DNA from 3 places in the Streptomyces sp. NPDC055966 genome. Region 2 is predicted to be linked to each of the others. Evidence: riboswitches for the same ligand, from Rfam matches in the RefSeq annotation. Region 2 holds a riboswitch; each other region holds the start of a gene.

Region 1 (6,749 bases), on a different contig from region 2:
CCGTGCACGGCGATCACCCAGGTGTCCCGGGCCGCGGGCACGAACCAGGCAGGGAGGTTGCCGAGTTCGCCGGGCACGTCGATGTCGGCGTGGTCGAGGCCGAGGGCGTCGCCCGGGTTGCCGACGTACAGGTTCGGGGTGAGCCACACCGCGTCGCCGGAGGCGAGGGTGCCGTGCGTGACGCGCTCCAGGCGGCGTACGACGGTGTCGGCGCTGTGCTCCGCCCCCGCCAGGACGGGGCCGACGACCGCGTGGGAGCCGTCGCCGGCGAGGCCGTAGGTGCCGGGGCGCAGGGAGGCGAGGGCGCGGGTCAGCGCGATCCGGCCGGCGGCCGTGCCGTGCACGGTCAGGCGGGGTTCGGTGGGCAGCGGCCGGCCCGCGGGCGCCTTCAGCGCGGCGTCGCTGGCGTACCGGCCGGCGGCGACGGACGCCGCGCCGGCCGCCAGGACCGCGGTGACTGCCGTGGCGGTCGCTCGGACGGGGCGCACCTGTCCAGTGTCGTAGGGGTCACGGCCACCGGCCAGTGGAGCGGCGGGGCGGATCGAGGTGAGCGGTGCCGGGAGGCGGCTGCGGAAGACCGGGCGGAATCGGGCGGGCGGGGCCGGGGGCGGCGCGCGCCGTGCTCACTTCCGCTGCCCGTACCCGCGCAACTTCTCGCTCGCCTCGGCCAGTTGGGCCCCGGTCAGCAGGGACGGGGTCAGGCCCGGCACGCTGGACGCCGTCAGCCACAGGCGGCACATCCACTCCAGTTGGGCGGTGCGGTCGTAGGCCTGGCCGAGGGTGGTGCCGTAGGTGATCGTGCCGTGGTTCTGGAGGAGGCAGCCGGAGCGGTCGGTGAGGGCGCGGAGCATGTTCCCGGCCAGTTCGTCGGTGCCGTAGGTGGCGTAGGGGGCGACCCGGACGGGGCCGCCGAGGGCGCCGGCCATGTAGTGGACGAGCGGGAGTTCGGGGACGAGCGTGGAGACCGCGGTGGCGTGCACGGCGTGGGTGTGGACGATCGCGCGGGCGTCGGTCGTGCGGTAGACGGCGAGATGCAGGGGCAGCTCGCTGGTCGGCACCAGGGTGCCGAGCACCTGGCGGCCGGTGAGGTCGACGCAGGTGAGGTCGTCCGGGGTGAGCCGGTCGTAGGGGACGCCCGACGGGGTCACCAGCACGTGGTCCCCGACGCGCGCCGAGACGTTGCCCGAGGTGCCGACCACGAGTCCGTCGGTTACGGTTCGCCGCGCCGTCGCGACCAGCTCCGTCCACGTGTGTTCCAGTTCCTCGTCCCACCGCTGCTCAGCCATGCCGTGATCCTGCCAGCCGCACGGCCCGGACGTGGCGATTCCGGAGCGCACGGGGACCCGCGAGCGACCCGTGACGGGCGCGTGAGGGGCGCGCGAAGGACGCACCGGGGGTCGCCCGGAAGGCGCCCGCGGCCGGAATCACCTACCCCCGAATGGGCGGAGTTCATATCGAATCGCTCGGAAATGGCACAAATTTGACGCTCGTCAGGCCTTGAATGATCCCTCTTGCTCGCCGGACGCCACGCCGTCCGCCGACCCGGGGAGACACATGGCCCGTGTACGCACTCTTCTCCGTCGCCGCGCCGGTGCCCTCGCCGCGATCACGGCGGCACTCGCCCTCGCGGTGTCCGCGGCCGGCCCCCCGGCCGCGGCCTCGGGCCTGCCCCGGGGGCACGACGTCTCCTCGCACCAGAAGCACGTCGGCTGGAACGCGGCCCGGGACAACGGCGCGCGGTTCGTCTACGTCAAGGCGACCGAGGCGACGAGCTACCGCAACCCCTACTTCGACGAGCAGTACGGCGGCGCCCGCGCGGCGGGCCTGGTGCGGGGCGCGTACCACTTCGCGCTGCCGGACAGCTCCTCCGGCACGGCGCAGGCCCGGTACTTCGTGCGGCACGGCGGCGACTGGCGGGCGGACGGCTGGACCCTGCCGCCCGCGCTCGACGTCGAATACAACCCGTACAGCAAGAAGCGCAAGTGCTACGGGCTGACGAAGAAGCAGATGGTCCGCTGGATCCGGTCCTTCAGCGACGAGGTGAGGAACGAGACCGGGCGCCGTCCGGTGATCTACACCACCGCCCAGTGGTGGAGGCTGTGCACCGGCGACAGCGCCGCGTTCTCGTCCAGCAACCCGCTGTGGATCGCCGGGCACGGCACCTCCGGACCGGGGGCGCTGCCGGGCGGCTGGCAGTACTGGACGTTCTGGCAGCACGCCACCGACGGCGCCCTGCCGGGTGACCAGGATCTCTTCAACGGCTCGGCCGGCCGGCTGCGGACCTTCGCGCGCGGCTGACAGCCATGGGGCGCCGGGGGTGCGGGCGACGGGCGGAGACGAACGGAACCTCATCCGCCCGCCCAGGACACCGCCACGCCCGCCTCAGTTCACCTTCCGTTCATCCAGGTTGCCTACGTTCGTCCAGCCAATGACCTCGAACGATTGCCTGGGTAAATGGAAAGCTTCTCGCTGATCCTCGCGATTGTGGTGGTAACCGCACTCGCGTTTGATTTCACGAACGGTTTCCACGACACCGCCAACGCGATGGCCACCACCATCTCGACAGGCGCCCTGAAGCCCAAGATCGCAGTTGCCATGTCGGCCACCCTGAACCTGGTCGGCGCCTTCCTGTCCGTGGAGGTCGCGAACACGATCTCCAAGGGACTCGTCGACGAGAAGGGCATCCGGCCCGAGGTCATCTTCGCCGCACTGGTCGGCGCGATCCTCTGGAACCTGGTGACCTGGCTGGTGGGCCTCCCGTCCAGTTCCTCGCACGCCCTGATGGGCGGTCTGATCGGCGCCACGATCGCCTCCGCCGGCCTCGGTGCCGTGCACGGCGACGTGCTGGTGACCAAGGTGCTGCTCCCGGCGATCGCCGCGCCGATCGTCGCGGGCCTCGCGGCCATGATCGCCACCCGGCTGTCGTACGGCGTCGACAGCACGACCGAGGGCAGGGCCGAGAGCGAGTCCTCCCGCAAGGGCTACCGCGTCGGCCAGATCGCCTCCGCCGGTCTGGTCTCCCTGGCCCACGGCACCAACGACGCCCAGAAGACGATGGGCATCATCACCCTCGCGCTGATCGCGGGCGGCGCCATCGCGCCCGGCTCGAACCCTCCCACCTGGGTGATCCTCTCCGCCGGCCTGGCCATCGCGCTCGGCACCTACATCGGCGGCTGGCGCATCATCCGCACCATGGGCACGGGCCTGACCGACCTGGAGCCGCGCCAGGGATTCGCCGCCCAGACCAGCGCCGCGACCGCCATCCTGGCCTCCTCCCACCTGGGCTTCTCCCTGTCCACCACGCACGTCGTCTCCGGCGCGGTGATGGGCACCGGCGTCGGCCGCAAGGGCGGTGTGGTCCGCTGGTCCACCGCGACCCGCATGCTGGTCGCCTGGATCCTCACGCTCCCGGCCGCCGCGCTGGTCGGCGCGGGCGCCGAGTCCGTCACGGACCTCGGCGACTGGGGCACCGCCGCGGTCGCCGTCTTCCTGGTCGCGTCCAGCGCCGCGATCTGGAAGATCTCCCGCCGCGAGGTCGTCGACCACACCAACGTCGTCGAGGAGACCGCGGAGCCGGCCGGTGTGGTGACCACCGCCATCGCCGCGGTGGCCCCGCCCCCCTCGGGGACGATCGGCGAGGACCTGACGGCCACGATCCCCGCCCCGGCCGCCACCGAGACCGCGGCCGCCGCCGCCCAGGCCGCTCCCCCGGCCGCCACCGTCTGACCCCGGCCCCCTCGGTTACCAAGGAAGCATCCCCATGAAGATCGACTGGTCGGCCATCGGCTCCGTCTTCGGCGTCAGCCTCGTGTTCACGGTGGGCCTCGTGGTCCTGTTCACCCTCGGCATCAGGGGCCTGACCCGGCGCGAGCGGGCCGCGGCCCAGGGCGACTCCGCCGCCCTCGCCGTCACCGGCGCCTACGTCTGCTTCGCGGCCTGCGCGGCGGCGGTGGCGTACGGCATCGTCCTGATCGTCTCCAAGAGCTGACACAACGACACCGGCGAAGGCTCCCCCGCGTCCTGGACGCGGGGGAGCCTTCGCCGTGCCGGTCGGTCGGTCACGCGCGCCCCGCGATGTGGGGATCGGCACACTCTCCCCGTGCAGGTCAACAGCAAGTTGACGGCCGTTCCGGGCCCGTGGTGGACTGCCGGGGCCATGTACGGCGGCAGGAGAGGAAGCCGGTGCGAATCCGGCGCGGTCCCGCCACTGTCACCGGGGAAGAACCCCCGGGAGCCAGGAACTCTCACCGCCGAATCTCGTCGAACCAGGGCGCGGACACCCTGAGTGAGGACACCGATCGCCATGCCCGGCTGCCGAAGGACCCGTACCAGGCCCGCTCCCGCACCCACGGCCGGCTGAGCCCATGGGTGCCGATCGCTCCTACGCGTACGGCGCCGCCGCCGGCCTCCTCGGTGACCTGCTCCTCGGCGACCCCCGCCGCGGGCATCCGGTCGCCGCGTTCGGGCGGGCGGCCGCTGCCGTGGAAGGCGTGTTGTGGCGCGACCACCGCGGCTGGGGCACGCTGCACACCGTCGTGTGCGCGGGCGGCGCCGTCGCACTCGGCGCGGCCGCCGCACGCGCCGTACGCCCCTGCCCCGCCGCCTCCGCCGCGCTGACCGCCTCCGCCGTCTGGTCCGTCGTGGGCGGCACCTCGCTCGCCCGCGAGGCCCGCACGATCGGCCGGGCGCTGGAGCGCGGGGACGTCGAGGCGGCCCGCGCCCGGCTGCCCCACCTGTGCGGCCGGGACCCCCAGTCGCTGGACGCCGACGGGATCGCCCGGGCCGTGGTCGAGTCCGTCGCCGAGAACACCTCCGACGCCGTCGTGGGCGCCCTGGTCTGGGGCGCCGTGGCCGGGGTGCCGGGGCTGCTCGGCTTCCGGGCCGTCAACACCCTGGACGCGATGGTGGGTCACAGGTCCCCGCGCCACCGCCGCTACGGCTGGGCCTCCGCCCGCCTCGACGACGTGGCCGGCTGGCCGGGGGCCCGGCTGACCGCCGTGCTCGCCGCCGTCGCCGGACCCGACCCGCGCGGTGCCCTGCGCGCCTGGCGGGCCGACGCCCGCAAGCACCCGAGCCCCAACGCCGGGCCCGTGGAGGCATCGTTCGCGGGAGCGCTCGGCGTCCGCCTGGGCGGGACGCTCTCCTACGGCGGACGCGTCGAGCACCGGCCCGTGCTGGGCGGGGACACCGGGCGGGCCGTCCGGGTCGCCGACATCGACCGGGCCGCCCGGCTCTCCCGCCGCGTCGGCCTGCTCGCGCTCGGCACGACGGTCGCCGCGCGCCTGATCGTCAGCAGCTTCAAGAGCCCGAAGGGACGTGGGAAGTGAACGGGGGACTCCTCGTCGCCGGCACCACCTCGGACGCCGGCAAGAGCGTCGTGACGGCCGGGATCTGCCGGTGGCTGGTGCGCCAGGGCGTGAAGGTCGCGCCGTTCAAGGCGCAGAACATGTCGCTCAACTCCTTCGTGACCCGGGAGGGCGCGGAGATCGGCCGGGCGCAGGCCATGCAGGCGCAGGCGTGCCGGGTCGAGCCGACCGCGCTGATGAACCCGGTGCTGCTGAAGCCGGGGGGCGAACAGAGCAGCCAGGTCGTGCTGCTGGGCCGGCCGGTGGGCGAGCTGAGCGCACGCGGCTACCACGGCGGGCGGCAGCAGAAGCTGCTCGGCACGGTGCTGGACTGCCTCGCCGAGTTGCGGGGCACGTATGACGCGGTGATCTGTGAGGGGGCGGGCAGCCCGGCCGAGATCAACCTGCGCCGGACCGACATCGTGAACATGGGGATCGCGCGGAACGCGCGACTGCCCGTGCTCGTGGTCGGCGACATCGACCGCGGGGGCGTCTTCGCCTCCTTCTTCGGCACCGTCGCGCTGCTCTCGCCCGAGGACCAGGAGCTGGTCGCCGGATTCCTGGTGAACAAGTTCCGGGGCGATGTCTCGCTGCTGGCACCGGGGTTGGACATGCTCCGGAACCTCACCGGGCGGCGCACCTACGGCGTTCTCCCCTTCCGGCACGGCCTCGGCATCGACGAGGAGGACGGCCTGCGCGTGTCGCTGCGCGGCACGGTCCGCGAGTCGGCCGTCGCTCCCCCGGTCGGCGAGGACGTGCTGCGCGTCGCCGTGTGCGCGATCCCGCTGATGTCCAACTTCACGGACGTGGACGCGCTCGCCGCCGAACCGGGCGTCGTGGTGCGGTTCGTGGACCGCCCGGAGGAGCTGGCGGACGCGGACCTGGCGGTGATCCCGGGCACGCGCGGGACCGTACGGGCTCTTCAGTGGCTGCGGGAGCGCGGACTGGCGGAGGCGCTCGTCGCAAGGGCCGCCGAAGGCCGCCCCGTTCTCGGCATCTGCGGCGGCTTCCAGATCCTCGGCGAGCACATCGAGGACGAGGTCGAGAGCCGCGAGGGGCATGTGGCCGGCCTGGGGATCCTGCCCGTACGGGTGCGGTTCGCCCCCGAGAAGACCCTGACCCGGCCGGAAGGGGAGGCCCTCGGCGAGCGGGTCGAGGGGTACGAGATCCACCACGGCGTCGCCTCCATGGAGGGGGGAGAACCCTTCCTCGACGGCTGCCGGGTCGGCCAGACCTGGGGCACCCACTGGCACGGCTCGCTGGAGTCGGACGGCTTCCGGCGGGCCTTCCTGCGCGAGGTGGCCGCCGCCGCGGGCCGCCGCTTCGTGCCCGCGCCGGACACCTCCTTCGCCGCGCTGCGCGAGGAGCAGCTCGACCGGCTCGGCGACCTGATCGAACAGCACG
Region 2 (6,749 bases):
AGCGAGGGGACGGAGATCCGTGGCATGTCCGAAGCACCAGAAGTGAGACCACCGGTGGTGACACCGGTCCGCGTGATCATCGGCGTGTGCCTCGTCGCACCCTTCGTGGCGATGCTGTGGGTCGGCTCGTACGCCAAGACCGACCCCACGTTCATCGGCATCCCGTTCTTCTACTGGTACCAGATGCTCTGGGTGCTGATCTCCACGGCGCTCACGATGACGGCGTACAAGCTGTGGCAGCGTGACCAGCGCGCCCGTGCCGCCCAGAAGGGAGGTGCGGCGCAGTGAAGAACGGCGTCAACGGCGTCGCGCTCGGCGTCTTCATCTTCTTCTTCCTGGCCGTCACGGTCATGGGCTTCCTCGCCGCACGCTGGCGCAAGGCCGAGAACGAGCACTCGCTGGACGAATGGGGCCTGGGCGGGCGGTCGTTCGGCACCTGGATCACCTGGTTCCTGCTCGGCGGTGACCTGTACACGGCGTACACCTTCGTCGCCGTACCGGCGGCGATCTACGCGGCGGGCGCGTCCGGCTTCTTCGCGGTGCCGTACACGATCCTCGTCTACCCGCTGATCTTCACGTTCCTGCCCCGCCTGTGGTCGGTGTCCCACAAGCACGGCTATGTGACGACCTCGGACTTCGTGCGCGGCCGGTTCGGCTCCAAGGGCCTGTCGCTGGCGGTGGCGCTGACCGGCATCCTCGCGACGATGCCGTACATCGCGCTCCAGCTCGTCGGCATCCAGGCCGTGCTGGACGTGATGGGCGTCGGCGGGGACAGCAGCGGCAACTGGTTCGTCCGGGACCTGCCGTTGCTGATCGCCTTCGGTGTGCTCGCGGCGTACACGTACTCGTCCGGGCTGCGCGCGCCCGCCCTGATCGCGTTCGTCAAGGACGGCCTGATCTACCTCGTCATCGCGGTGGCGATCATCTACATCCCGATCAAGCTGGGCGGCTTCGACGACATCTTCGCCAAGGCCGGTCATGCGTTCAGCCAGGTCAGCCCGGCGACGGGCAAGCCGCGCGGTGCGCTCGCGCCCCCGGAGGCGGGCCAGTGGACGTACGCAACGCTGGCCCTCGGCTCGGCCCTCGCCCTGTTCATGTACCCGCACTCGATCACCGCGACCCTGTCGTCCAAGAGCCGTGAGGTGATCCGCCGCAACACCACGATCCTGCCGCTGTACTCCCTGATGCTCGGCCTGCTCGCCCTGCTGGGCTTCATGGCGATCGCGGCCGGAGTCAAGGTCACCAACGGGCAGTTGGCGATCCCGCAGCTGTTCGAGGACATGTTCCCGAGCTGGTTCGCGGGCGTGGCCTTCGCCGCCATCGGCATCGGCGCACTCGTGCCCGCGGCCATCATGTCGATCGCGGCGGCGAACCTCTTCACCCGCAACATCTACCGGGACTTCATCAAGCCGGACGCCACGCCGAAACAGGAGGCCCAGGTCTCCAAGCTGGTCTCCCTGCTGGTGAAGGTCGGCGCCCTGGTCTTCGTCCTCACCATGGACAAGACGGTCGCCATCAACTTCCAGCTGCTGGGCGGCATCTGGATCCTGCAGACCTTCCCGGCCCTGGTCGGCGGCCTGTTCACCCGCTGGTTCCACCGCTGGGCGCTGCTCGCCGGCTGGGCGGTCGGCATGGTGTACGGCACGGTCGCCGCGTACGGCGTCGCCTCGCCGACCCAGAAGCACTTCGGCGGCTCGGCGAAGGAGATCCCCGGCATCGGCGAGATCGGCTACATCGGCATGACGGCGTTCGTCCTGAACGTCGCCGTCACCGTGGTCATGACGCTGGTTCTGCGTGCGCTGAAGGCCCCCGAGGGCGTGGACGAGACCCGCCCGGAGGACTACACGGCGGACGCGGGCGACCCGGGCGTCGAGACGGAGCTGGCGGGCGCCGCTCACTGAGGCACACCCGTACGCCCTGAAGCACCGCGTACACCGGACACACCCCGCAGCGGGCCGCCGACATCGAGCATGACGGCGGCCCGTTCCGCATGTCCCCCGTCATACACAAGTTGACGCTCCGAAGCCAGCGCGACACACAACAGACACAACATGTGGGGGTGTCACGACAGCCCGGCACTAGATGTATGCTCATCCTCGCTGTCGTCGCAGGGGAATCCGGTGCGAATCCGGAACTGTCCCGCAACGGTGTACTTGTGCGTATCCGCGCACAGGAGTCAGTCCGAGGACCTGCCGGCAGCACGCGCCCGGCCGTCCGGCCCGGGTGCCTTCCGACGTCCGGGCCTCGTGGAATGGGCCGGTGGACGCGACGCGTGCGCGCTCGTGGCTGCCCCCTGCCCTCCGCAAGGCCCCCGTGCCGAGCGAGGGAGAGCCCCACGTGACCATCGCGCCCGCAGATCCGGCTTCAACAGGCGGCCTGGACACCGACGGTCCCGGTGCAGCGCTGCTGCGTACCCTGACCGAGCTGACCGCCGACCTCCCCGACGCCGACCCCGGCCGGGTCGCCGCCGCCGCGTTGCGCGGCCGGTCCGCCCGGGCCGACGAGACGGAGTTGCGCGAACTGGCCACGGAGGCCGCCGCCGGGCTCATCTCCGAGGACCCCGCCTACTCGCGGCTGGCCGCCCGGCTGCTGACCCTCGCCATCCGCGCCGAGGCCGCCTCACAGGGGGTGACGTCCTTCACCGAGTCCGTGGCCGTCGGCCACCGCGAGGGCCTCATCGCCGACCGCACCGCCGCGTTCGCGCGGCTGCACGCGGCCCGCCTCGACGCCCTGGTCGACGTGCACGCCGACGACCGCTTCGGCTACTTCGGCCTGCGCACCCTGCACAGCCGCTACCTGCTGCGCCACCCGATCACCCGCCGGGTCATCGAGACCCCCCAGCACTTCATGCTCCGGGTCGCGAGCGGCCTGGCCGAGGACGACAGCGTGCGCGCGCTGGACGAAGTCGCCGCGCTCTACGGGCTCATGAGCCGTCTCGACTACCTGCCCTCCTCCCCCACGCTCTTCAACTCCGGCACGCGCCATCCCCAGATGTCGTCCTGCTACCTCCTCGACTCGCCGCTGGACGAGCTGGACTCCATCTACGACCGCTACCACCAGGTGGCCCGGCTCTCGAAGCACGCCGGCGGCATCGGGCTGTCGTACTCCCGCATCCGCAGCCGCGGTTCGCTGATCCGCGGCACCAACGGGCACTCCAACGGCATCGTGCCGTTCCTGAAGACGCTGGACGCCTCGGTGGCCGCCGTGAACCAGGGCGGCCGGCGCAAGGGCGCGGCCGCGGTCTACCTGGAGACCTGGCACTCCGACATCGAGGAGTTCCTGGAGCTGCGGGACAACACCGGTGAGGACGCCCGGCGCACGCACAACCTGAACCTCGCGCACTGGATCCCGGACGAGTTCATGCGCCGGGTCAACGCGGACGCGTCCTGGTCGCTGTTCTCCCCCGCCGACGTGCCGGAGCTGGTGGACCTGTGGGGCGAGGAGTTCGACGCCGCGTACCGCAAGGCCGAGCAGGCGGGCCTCGCGAAGAAGACCATCCCGGCCCGTGAGCTGTACGGCCGCATGATGCGCACCCTCGCGCAGACCGGCAACGGCTGGATGACCTTCAAGGACGCCGCCAACCGCACCGCCAACCAGACGGCCCTGCCGGGCCACGTGGTCCACTCCTCCAACCTCTGCACGGAGATCCTGGAGGTCACGGACGACGGCGAGACGGCGGTCTGCAACCTCGGTTCGGTGAACCTGGGTGCCTTCGTCGACACGGCGAGCGGTGACATCGACTGGGAGCGGCTGGACGAGACCGTCCGCACGGCCGTGACCTTCCTCGACCGGGTCGTGGACATCAACTTCTACCCGACCGAGCAGGCGGGCCGCTCCAACGCCAAGTGGCGTCCGGTCGGTCTCGGCGCGATGGGCCTCCAGGACGTCTTCTTCAAGCTGCGCCTGCCCTTCGACTCCGCCGAGGCCAGGGCCCTCTCGACGCGGATCGCCGAGCGGATCATGCTCGCCGCGTACGAGGCCTCCGCCGACCTCGCCGAGCGCAGCGGCCCGCTGCCGGCCTGGGAGAAGACCCGTACGGCCCAGGGCGTGCTGCACCCGGACCACTACGACACCGAGCCGGCCTGGCCGGAGCGCTGGGAGGCGCTGCGCAGGCGGATCGCCACCGTCGGCATGCGCAACTCGCTGCTCCTCGCGATCGCCCCGACGGCCACCATCGCCTCCATCGCCGGTGTGTACGAGTGCATCGAGCCGCAGGTGTCGAACCTGTTCAAGCGCGAGACGCTGTCGGGTGAGTTCCTCCAGGTCAACTCCTACCTGGTGCAGGACCTGAAGAACCTGGGCGTGTGGGACGCGCGCACCCGTGAGGCGCTGCGGGACTCGAACGGCTCGGTGCAGGGCTTCGCGTGGATCCCCGAGGAGGTGCGCGCGCTGTACCGCACCGCGTGGGAGATCCCGCAGCGCGGTCTGATCGACATGGCGGCGGCCCGCACCCCGTTCCTGGACCAGGCGCAGTCCCTGAACCTGTTCCTGGAGACGCCGACCATCGGCAAGCTCTCCTCGATGTACGCGTACGCCTGGAAGTCGGGCCTGAAGACGACGTACTACCTGCGCTCCCGCCCGGCGACCCGGATCGCCCGCGCGGCCCAGGCGCAGCCCCAGAAGACCATCCCCGCCCAGCAGGTCGCCGACCCCGACGCCGTGGCCTGCTCCCTGGAAAACCCCGAGTCCTGCGAGGCCTGCCAGTAATGACCACTCCCGCTCACGAGAAGAACCTGCTCGACCCGGGCTTCGAGCTGACTCTGCGTCCGATGCGCTACCCCGACTTCTACGAGCGCTACCGGGACGCGATCAAGAACACCTGGACCGTGGAGGAGGTCGACCTCCACTCGGACGTCGCCGACCTCGCGAAGCTGACGCCCGAGGAGCAGCACCTCATCGGCCGGCTGGTGGCCTTCTTCGCGACGGGCGACTCGATCGTCGCGAACAACCTGGTGCTGACGCTGTACAAGCACATCAACTCCCCCGAGGCGCGGCTCTACCTGAGCCGTCAGCTCTTCGAGGAGGCCGTGCACGTCCAGTTCTATCTGACGCTGCTGGACACCTACCTGCCCGACCCGGACGACCGGGCGGCGGCCTTCGCGGCCGTCGAGAACATCCCCTCCATCCGCGAGAAGGCGCAGTTCTGCTTCACGTGGATCAACGAGGTGGAGAAGCTGGAGCGGCTGGAGTCGAAGGCCGACCGCCGGCGCTTCCTGCTGAACCTGATCTGCTTCGCCGCGTGCATCGAGGGGCTGTTCTTCTACGGCGCCTTCGCGTACGTCTACTGGTTCCGCAGCCGGGGTCTGCTGCACGGCCTCGCCACGGGCACCAACTGGGTGTTCCGCGACGAGACCATGCACATGTCCTTCGCCTTCGACGTGGTCGACACCGTCCGCAAGGAGGAGCCGGACCTCTTCGACGACCAGCTCCAGCAGCAGGTCACCGACATGCTGAGGGAGGCGGTCGAGGCCGAGCTGCAGTTCGCCCGCGACCTGTGCGGTGACGGCCTGCCGGGCATGAACACCGAGTCGATGCGCCAGTACCTGGAGTGCGTCGCCGACCAGCGCCTCACGCGCCTCGGCTTCGCCCCGGTGTACGGCTCGGAGAACCCCTTCTCCTTCATGGAGCTCCAGGGCGTTCAGGAGCTGACGAACTTCTTCGAGCGCCGCCCGTCGGCGTACCAGGTCGCGGTGGAGGGCACCGTCGACCTGGACGAGGACTTCTGAGCCTCCCGCCGCGTGCGACCCTCCTGGGCCTGCCCGAGCTGTCGGTCGATGCGCCACTCGCGCACCGCGCCGATCGCGGAGGGCAGGACCAGGAGGAGCAGGATGCCGAGGGTGGCGACCATTCCGATCAGGCCTTGAATCTGGTTTCCGGTCATGCACACCACTGTCGTCCCGGACGCTCCTGTCCGGCAGTGGCAGGACTGCCGTAGACCTTCGAATTACTGCCACCATTTTCCGCACCGGCAAGGCACACTGACAGCATGCTGAAGAACGTGGCCGCCGTGCTGCTGGACGGGGTGCACCCCTTCGAGCTGGGCGTCGTGTGCGAGGTGTTCGGCATCGACCGCAGCGACGAGGGACTGCCCGTCTACGACTTCGCGGTCGTCTCCGCCGAGGGGCCGACGCTCGACACCCATTGCGGGTTCACCGTGTCCACGCCGTACGGGCTGGAGCGGCTGGAGGAGGCCGACCTCGTCGCCGTACCGGCCGGGACCGCCTATGCCGAGCGGGAGTATCCCGCGGAGCTGCTGGCGGCGCTGCGCCGGGCCGTCGGGCGCGGCGCCCGGGTGCTGAGCGTGTGTTCCGGGGTGTTCCTGCTGGCCGCGGCGGGGCTGCTGGACGACCGGCGGTGCGCGGTGCACTGGCATCACGCCGAGCAGCTCGCCCGGCGCTATCCGCGGATCGCCGTCGAGCAGGACGTGCTGTACGTGGACGAGGATCCGGTGATCACCTCCGCCGGTACGGCCGCGGGGATCGACGCCTGTCTGCACATCGTGCGCAAGGAGCAGGGCCCCGAGGTCGCCAACAAGATCGCCCGGCGGATGGTCGTACCCCCGCACCGGGACGGCGGGCAGGCCCAGTACATCGAGCGGCCGCTGCCGAGGGGCGCGTGCGACACCGTCGGCGAGGTGCTGGTGTGGATGGAGGAGCACCTCGATGTGGAGGTGACCGTGGAGCAGCTCGCGGCCCGCGCGCACATGTCGCCGCGCACCTTCGCCCGCCGCTTCCAGCAGGAGACCGGGA
Region 3 (6,749 bases), on a different contig from region 2:
TCCACGTGGTGGTCGCCGAGCGAGAACGTCGTCCACAGGCCCGCGATGATGGCCGTGTACGCGATCCACACCAGCCGGGTGCGCCGGCGGCGCGCCGCGGAGGGGGGTTCGCGCCAGGTGATGATGAGCCAGAGGCAGGCGCCGCAGTAGGCGGTGAGGAGTGAGTACACCCACACGCCCGCGAAGTTGGGGATGCCGGTGAACGCGTTGAGGCGGTGCAGGTTGGCCGGCGGCAGCGAGGCGAAGACGACCGCGCCGATGCCGAGCAGCAGCGCGGTGGCCCGCAGGATGGGGTCCTCCTGCCAGGCGCGGCGCAGCAGCGGGAGTTTGATGACGAACGCCACGGCGAGCAGGGCACCGGGGACCGCGTAGGCGGCGACGGTGCCGGAGACGTCCCAGCGCATCAGGGTCCGCCGATGTTGCCCAGGGAGGACGACAGGCGGCCGGTGAGGGTGTCCTGGGTGCTGCGGCCGGCGGCCGCGCCGGGCCCGACGACCCTGGGGAACTTCGCGGCGAGGCGCAGCCCGCACTCCTCGGCCTCCCACTCGGCCGCGGCGGCGGCAGCGGCGGCCGGGCACCGGGTGGCCATGGCGACGACCTGCCCCCAGGGGATGGCGTCGTCTGCGGTGCGCCCGGCGTCCCCGGCGTCCCCGGTGTCACCGGCGTACCGGGACAGCAGGCGGCGGGCGGCAGCGGGCGGTCCGGCCGGGTGGTGCACGTCGAGGGTGCCGTAGTGGATGTGGCCGATCTCGTGCCCGGCGATGACGAACTTGTGCGGGTCGGGGGCGCGGCTCTCGACCACGACGATGTACCGCTCGTCCATCGCGAGCGTGATCCCGGAGACGTCCAGCCCGGGCGGGAAGGTGACGAACTTCAGCCGGACCGGGCGGTCCAGCTGCGGGCTGAGCGTGTCGCACAGCGCGTGCAGGAAGGCCTCGGCACCGGTCGGCGCGGTGAGGGTACGGGCCGTGTCCCGCACCAGCCGGTCGAGGAAGCGCTTCGGTGACCTGGAAGGCCTCACCGGCTCGCGTCCCCCACCCGGTCCGAGGAGACCCGGCCCGAGGGAGTCCGGTCCGAGGAAGCCCGTTCCGAGAGGACGATCATCTCGGCGAGGTCGGCGAGCGTGGCGAGCTGGCGGGCGTTCATCTGCGGGGCCCGCGCGGCGAGCCGGACCAGGCCGCTCTCGCGCAGCCGCAGCAGCGGGTCCGCCTCGGCCTCCAGGCCCTGGAGCACCGGCTGTAACGCCTCGTGCAGCGCCTCCGGTTCGTCGGCCGTGAAGAAGCCGGCCGGCAGCCCGAAGAACCTGCGCAGCCGGTCGGTGTGCTCCAGGCTCGGCAGCCCGCTCTTGCGCCACTCGCTCAGCCACTGCCGGCTGGTGCCGGCGATCCTGGCCAGCTCGTCCAGCGAGTACCGTTTGCCGTCCGGCCGGCGCCGGGTCTCGCGGATGAAGTCCAGCCGCTGGCGCACGCGTTGGGCCAGTCCGGCCTCGGCCGCCCGGCCGCCGCCGAGCAGCTCCACGACGGTGCCGACGGGGATGCCGGTGCGATGGGAGAGGCCGGCCACGTCGAGGGCTTCCGGAAGCCGGCCGGGCCGGCCGGTCAACTCCCCGAGTCTGGCCAGAACTTCGGCCAGCGAGGTGTAGGCGTCACTCACCGAGGCCCCCCTGAGCATGTGGCGTCCGTCCCCTCGACCGGGCGACGGGACGAGAGGCGAGGGTACCCGGTCGTCCGTTCGCCGACCAGATCTGACAAGGCTCCCTGCCCAACGAGGCAGGAATAGTTGACAGTTGAGCGTGCGGTGGGTGAGGATCACGACACAGAGAGCAAGATTTCGACCCGCCCCGGGTGCCGCACACGGGGGGAGCGGCACCCGGGGTGTTCCGCTGCCCGTACGACCGTCCCGCCTCGCCGTCCCGCCCTGCCTCTCCCGCAAAGGTGAAGCGCCGATGCCGCAGCCCGTCCTTCTGCTCGGGGCCGGCCCCGCCGCGTACGGGGTCCCGCTGGAGCGGATCGCCGAGGCCCGCCCCGTGATCCTGGTCGACACCGCCGTCCCCGGCTGGGCGCGGCCCTTCCTGTCCGGCCATCTCCCGGCCGACCCCACGCACGAGGCGGAGACGGCCGGTGCGCTCGCGCGGTACGCGGACCGGCATCCGGTCGCGGGCGTGCTGACCTGGACCAGGGAGCATCTGCGCACCGCCGCGCGGATCACCGGGCATCTGGGGCTGCCGGGCCTGTCGTACGAGACGGCCGGGGCCTGCACCGACCCCGTGACGTCCACGGCACTGCTCGCCCGGCACCGCCTGGCCCCGGACGGGCCCGGTGACCTCGACGGCCCGCTGGTGTCCGCGGAGACGGTGGTCCTGGACGACGAGGTCCGCATCGCCGCGCTCACCCGTACGACCCCGGGGGCGCCGGGGGGCCTGCCGCTGCGGCACTCGGTCCACGCCCACGATGGCCTGCTGCACAACCGCTTCCTGCGGCAGACGGTCGAGCGGGCGGTGCGGGCGCTCGGCCTCACGCACACCGTGGCGCACGTGCGGCTGCGGCTGACCGGCCGGGGCCCGCGGGTGACCGGGGTCGTGCCGTTCCTTCCGGGCGACCTCATTCCCTGGCTGGTGGAGCGGGCCACCGGGGTGGATCTGGCCGGGGTGGCGCTGGCGATGGCGTGCGGGACGTTTGTGGACGCCACGCCGAGCCGGCAGCGGGCCGCCGCGATCCGCTTCGCGGAGTCGGCGGGCGGCGCGTGTCTGCCGACCCGGGTGTACTGGGTGGCGGAGGGGGAGGACGCGGCGGAGTGCGACCGGGCGCTCGGTGCCGCCTGACGGCATCGCCGGTGCAGGGGGCCCGCCCACTCCGACGTCGCACCCGGATCACCGTGACCCCGGTCACCGCCGCCCTGTGCCCACGGCCACCCCCCGGCTCGCGCATGCCTGCCGGTAAGGTGGCGGGGTCGTCATCACACCCGTACAGGGGGAAGCCGGTGCAATTCCGGCGCTGAGCCCGCAACCGTGAACCGTCCGTCGCCGGACGGTGAGCCGGACCGCCCGGGACGGGACGTTGACCGGCTCACGTGCGTCGGCGACCCGCCGCGCACGGCACCGTCGAGGTCTACGGAGTCGAGCCGCCCGGGGGGTTCCCGCGCGCTGCCCGGCTCCCCGCAGGAGAGGCAGTCGCCGACCATGAACGTCCGCCGCAGCGCAGCGGCTCTCGCCGCCGTAGGCGTGCTGGCCGCCGCCGCGCCCGCCACGGCCGCCGGAGCGTCCCCGGCCCCGTCGCCGTCTGCGAAGCTCACGATCCCGGCCGGGCTGTACGGCACGGGCGACCCGACCTACGACGGTGTGTGGCGCCAGTCGCTGACGCTGGTCGCGCAGCGCACGCTCGGCTACCGGCCCGCCGCGCAGGCCGTCGGCTGGCTCGCCGGCCAGCAGTGCGCGAACGGCGCGTTCGCCGCGTTCCGCGCCGCCCCGGACAAGGCCTGCGACAGCAAGGTCGTCGTGGACACCAACAGCACGGCCGCCGCCGTCCAGGCCCTGCGGGCGACCGGCGGGCACGACGACGCGGTCGGCAAGGCGGTCGCCTGGCTGAAGTCCGTGCAGAACACGGACGGCGGCTGGGGCTACAACCCGGGCGGCGCCAGCGACACCAACTCCACCTCCGTCGTCATCGGCGCCCTCGCCGCGACCGGCGCGGACCCGGCGCGGACCACCAGGGCGGGCAAGTCCCCCTACGACCTCCTCGCCGCCCTGTCCGTGCCCTGCGAGCAGCCCGGCGGCGGCGCTCTCGCCTTCCAGCCGGACAAGAAGGGCGCCCTGGCGGCCAACGCGGACGCGACGGCGGCCGGCGTACTCGGCGCGCTCGGCAAGGGGTTCGTCGCGACGGCCGGCAAGGCGCCCGGCAGCGGCGCGTGCACCGCCGGCGAGCACCTCACCCCGGCGCAGATCGCGGACAACGCTGGTGCCAACCTCGCGTCGGCCGTCGCGAAGACCGGCCATCTGACGTCCGCGCTGCCCGGCGCCACGGACCAGCCGGACTACGGCAACACGGCGGACGCGGTCGTCGCGCTCGCCGCCGACGGGCGCGGCGAGCAGGCGTCGCGGTCGTACACGTGGCTGGAGCACAACGCCACGCGCTGGGCCGAGCAGAGCGGCCCGGCGGCGTACGCGCAGCTGATCCTCGCCGCGCACGCGGTGGGCGCGCAACCGGGCGACTTCGGCGGCACCAGCCTGGTCCGCTCGCTCAACGCGCAGGGCCCGGCGCCGAGCATGGAATCCGCCGGGCACGCGTCCACGAGCCCCGAGAAGTCCGAGAAGTCCGACGGCGGTTCGCCGTTCGGCCTCTGGTGGTTCGTCGGTGTCTGCCTCGTCGCGGGCATCGGCATCGGCTTCCTGCTCAGCGGCCGGAAGAAGCAGCAGCCGTGACCGGGGGCCGCCGTGCGGTGAGCCTGACGCTGGCCGCGTTCGTCCTGCTCGCGGCCGCGGTGACCCAGGCGCATGCCGCCGGCTACCGCTACTGGTCCTTCTGGGAGCGCACCGACGGCCGGTGGACGTACGCCACGCAGGGCCCGGCGAGCGTCCGTCCCGACGACGGCGCGGTGGCGGGTTTCCGCTTCGCGGTCAGCGCGGACTCGGCCGACGCGAGCCGGCCGCGCGGCACCGCGGACTTCCGGACGATCTGCGCGGCCACGCCGGCCAGGTCCGGCATGAAACGGGTGGCGCTGGTCCTCGACTTCGGCACCCCGGCGGACGCGCCGTCCGGCGAGAGCCCGCCGGCCGGCCGTACGGCCTGTGCCCGGGTGCCGGACGACGCGACGACCGCCGACGCCCTGGCCGCCGTCGCGCCGCCGCTGCGCTACGACACCGACGCCCTGCTGTGCGCGATCGCCGGGTATCCGCACCGGGGGTGCGGCGAGCAGGTGTCGGACACGCGGAAGCCGCGCCGCATCACGGGGCACGGCGCCGAGAAGAGCCCCTCGGACGGGCCCGCGCTGGGGCTGCCGATCGGCGTGGGAGCGGTCGTCCTGCTGGCGGGCGCGGCGGTGTGGCAGACGCGGCGGCGACGGAACGAACGGAATGGCTGAGCAGGGCGGGCGTGCCGTTCACCCCGGTGCCTGGTGGCTGTGGGCCCTGAGCCTCGGCACCGCCGCCACCCGCACCACCAACCCCCTCCTGCTCGCCCTCCTCATATCCGCGTCGGCGTACGTCGTCGCGACGCACCGCACCCCCGCCCCCCTCGCCCGCTCCTACGCCGCCTTCCTCAGGCTCGCCCTCGCCGTCCTGCTCGTCCGCCTCCTGTTCGCGGTGGCGCTCGGCTCCCCCATCCCTGGCACCCACACCCTGTTCACGCTCCCCGAAGTCCCGCTCCCCCACTGGGCGCAGGGCATCCGGCTGGGCGGGAAGGTGACCGCCGAGGCGCTGGTCTTCGCGGCGTACGACGGCCTGAAACTGGCGACGCTCCTGATCTGCGTCGGCGCGGCGAACGCCCTCGCCAGTCCGGGCCGCCTGCTCAAGTCCCTGCCCGGCGCGCTGTACGAGACCGGCGTGGCCGTCGTCGTCGCCCTCACCTTCGCGCCGCACCTCGTCGCCGACGTCCAGCGGCTGCGCGCCGCCCGCCGGCTGCGCGGCCGCCCGGACCGCGGCCTGCGCGGCCTGCTCCAGGTCGGACTGCCGGTCCTGGAGGGCGCGTTGGAACGCTCGGTCGCGCTCGCCGCCGCGATGGAGGCCCGGGGGTACGGCCGCAGCGCCGAGGTTCCCGCCCGGGTCCGCCGTACGACGGCCGCGCTCACCCTCGGCGGCCTGCTCGGCGTGTGCGCGGGGACGTACGGGCTGCTGACCGCGGAGGGCGGCACCTACGGGCTGCCGGTGCTGCTCGCCGGGGTCGCCGCCGCGCTCGCGGGGCTGAAGCTGGGCGGCCGGCGCTCGCTGCGCACCCGGTACCGCCCGGACCCGTGGGACGCGCGCGCCTGGCTGGTGGCCGGTTCCGGCGCCGCCGTCGCCGCGCTCCTCACCCTCGCCGCCGACCGCGACCCGCAGGCGCTGCACCCGGGGGTCGTTCCCCTGGTCGCCCCGGCCCTGCCCCTGTGGCCCGCCGCGGCGGTCCTCCTCTCCCTCCTGCCCGCCTTCGCCGTACCCACGCACCCCGAGGAGCCGTCGTGATCCGCTTCGAGGACGTCGCCGTGGTGTACGACGGCGCGGCCGAACCCTGTGTCCAGGGCATCGACTTCGAGGTGCCGGAGGGCGAACTGGTGCTGCTCGTCGGCCCGTCCGGGGTCGGCAAGTCCACCGTGCTCGGCGCGGTGAGCGGGCTGGTGCCGCACTTCACCGGCGGCACCCTGCGCGGCCGCGTCACCGTCGCCGGCCGCGACACCCGCACCCACAAGCCGCGCGAACTCGCCGACGTGGTCGGCACGGTGGGCCAGGACCCGCTCGCCCACTTCGTCACGGACACCGTGGAGGACGAACTCGCCTACGGGATGGAGTCGTTGGGCCTCGCCCCCGAGGTGATGCGGCGCCGGGTCGAGGAGACCCTCGACCTGCTGGGGCTCGCCGGGCTCCGCGACCGCCCGATCGCCACCCTCTCAGGCGGCCAGCGCCAGCGCGTCGCGATCGGCTCGGTCCTCACCCCGCACCCCCGGGTCCTGGTCCTGGACGAGCCGACCTCCGCCCTGGACCCGGCCGCGGCGGAGGAGGTGCTGGCGGTGCTCCAGCGCCTGGTGCACGACCTCGGCACGACGATCCTGATGGCCGAACACCG

Evidence for each region. A riboswitch is a leader RNA that binds a small molecule or an ion and turns the genes downstream of it on or off. The one in region 2 is predicted to bind cobalamin.
Region 1: another riboswitch for cobalamin. It lies ahead of ACFC8N_RS28535 (cobalamin biosynthesis protein); the one in region 2 lies ahead of ACFC8N_RS19165 (ribonucleoside-diphosphate reductase subunit alpha).
Region 3: another riboswitch for cobalamin. It lies ahead of ACFC8N_RS00730 (prenyltransferase/squalene oxidase repeat-containing protein); the one in region 2 lies ahead of ACFC8N_RS19165 (ribonucleoside-diphosphate reductase subunit alpha).

The regions. Positions count from the first base shown of each region.
Region 1 is NZ_JBHJYK010000014.1:230,890-237,638, reverse strand. It holds gene ACFC8N_RS28560 (alpha/beta fold hydrolase) at 1-488, opposite strand, end outside; gene ACFC8N_RS28555 (class II aldolase/adducin family protein) at 624-1,286, opposite strand; gene ACFC8N_RS28550 (lysozyme) at 1,555-2,298, shown strand; gene ACFC8N_RS28545 (inorganic phosphate transporter) at 2,455-3,726, shown strand; gene ACFC8N_RS28540 (hypothetical protein) at 3,761-3,988, shown strand; cobalamin riboswitch at 4,133-4,267, shown strand; gene ACFC8N_RS28535 (cobalamin biosynthesis protein) at 4,365-5,327, shown strand; gene ACFC8N_RS28530 (cobyric acid synthase) at 5,324-6,749, shown strand, end outside.
Region 2 is NZ_JBHJYK010000008.1:204,096-210,844, reverse strand. It holds gene ACFC8N_RS19175 (DUF3311 domain-containing protein) at 25-288, shown strand; gene mctP (monocarboxylate uptake permease MctP) at 285-1,901, shown strand; cobalamin riboswitch at 2,057-2,212, shown strand; gene ACFC8N_RS19165 (ribonucleoside-diphosphate reductase subunit alpha) at 2,338-4,707, shown strand; gene ACFC8N_RS19160 (ribonucleotide-diphosphate reductase subunit beta) at 4,707-5,726, shown strand; gene ACFC8N_RS19155 (hypothetical protein) at 5,639-5,881, opposite strand; gene ACFC8N_RS19150 (helix-turn-helix domain-containing protein) at 5,987-6,749, shown strand, end outside.
Region 3 is NZ_JBHJYK010000001.1:149,683-156,431, forward strand. It holds gene ACFC8N_RS00710 (MAB_1171c family putative transporter) at 1-404, opposite strand, end outside; gene ACFC8N_RS00715 (hypothetical protein) at 404-1,021, opposite strand; gene ACFC8N_RS00720 (XRE family transcriptional regulator) at 1,018-1,653, opposite strand; gene ACFC8N_RS00725 (hypothetical protein) at 1,946-2,821, shown strand; cobalamin riboswitch at 2,930-3,062, shown strand; gene ACFC8N_RS00730 (prenyltransferase/squalene oxidase repeat-containing protein) at 3,179-4,417, shown strand; gene ACFC8N_RS00735 (SCO2322 family protein) at 4,414-5,076, shown strand; gene ACFC8N_RS00740 (CbiQ family ECF transporter T component) at 5,069-6,151, shown strand; gene ACFC8N_RS00745 (ABC transporter ATP-binding protein) at 6,148-6,749, shown strand, end outside.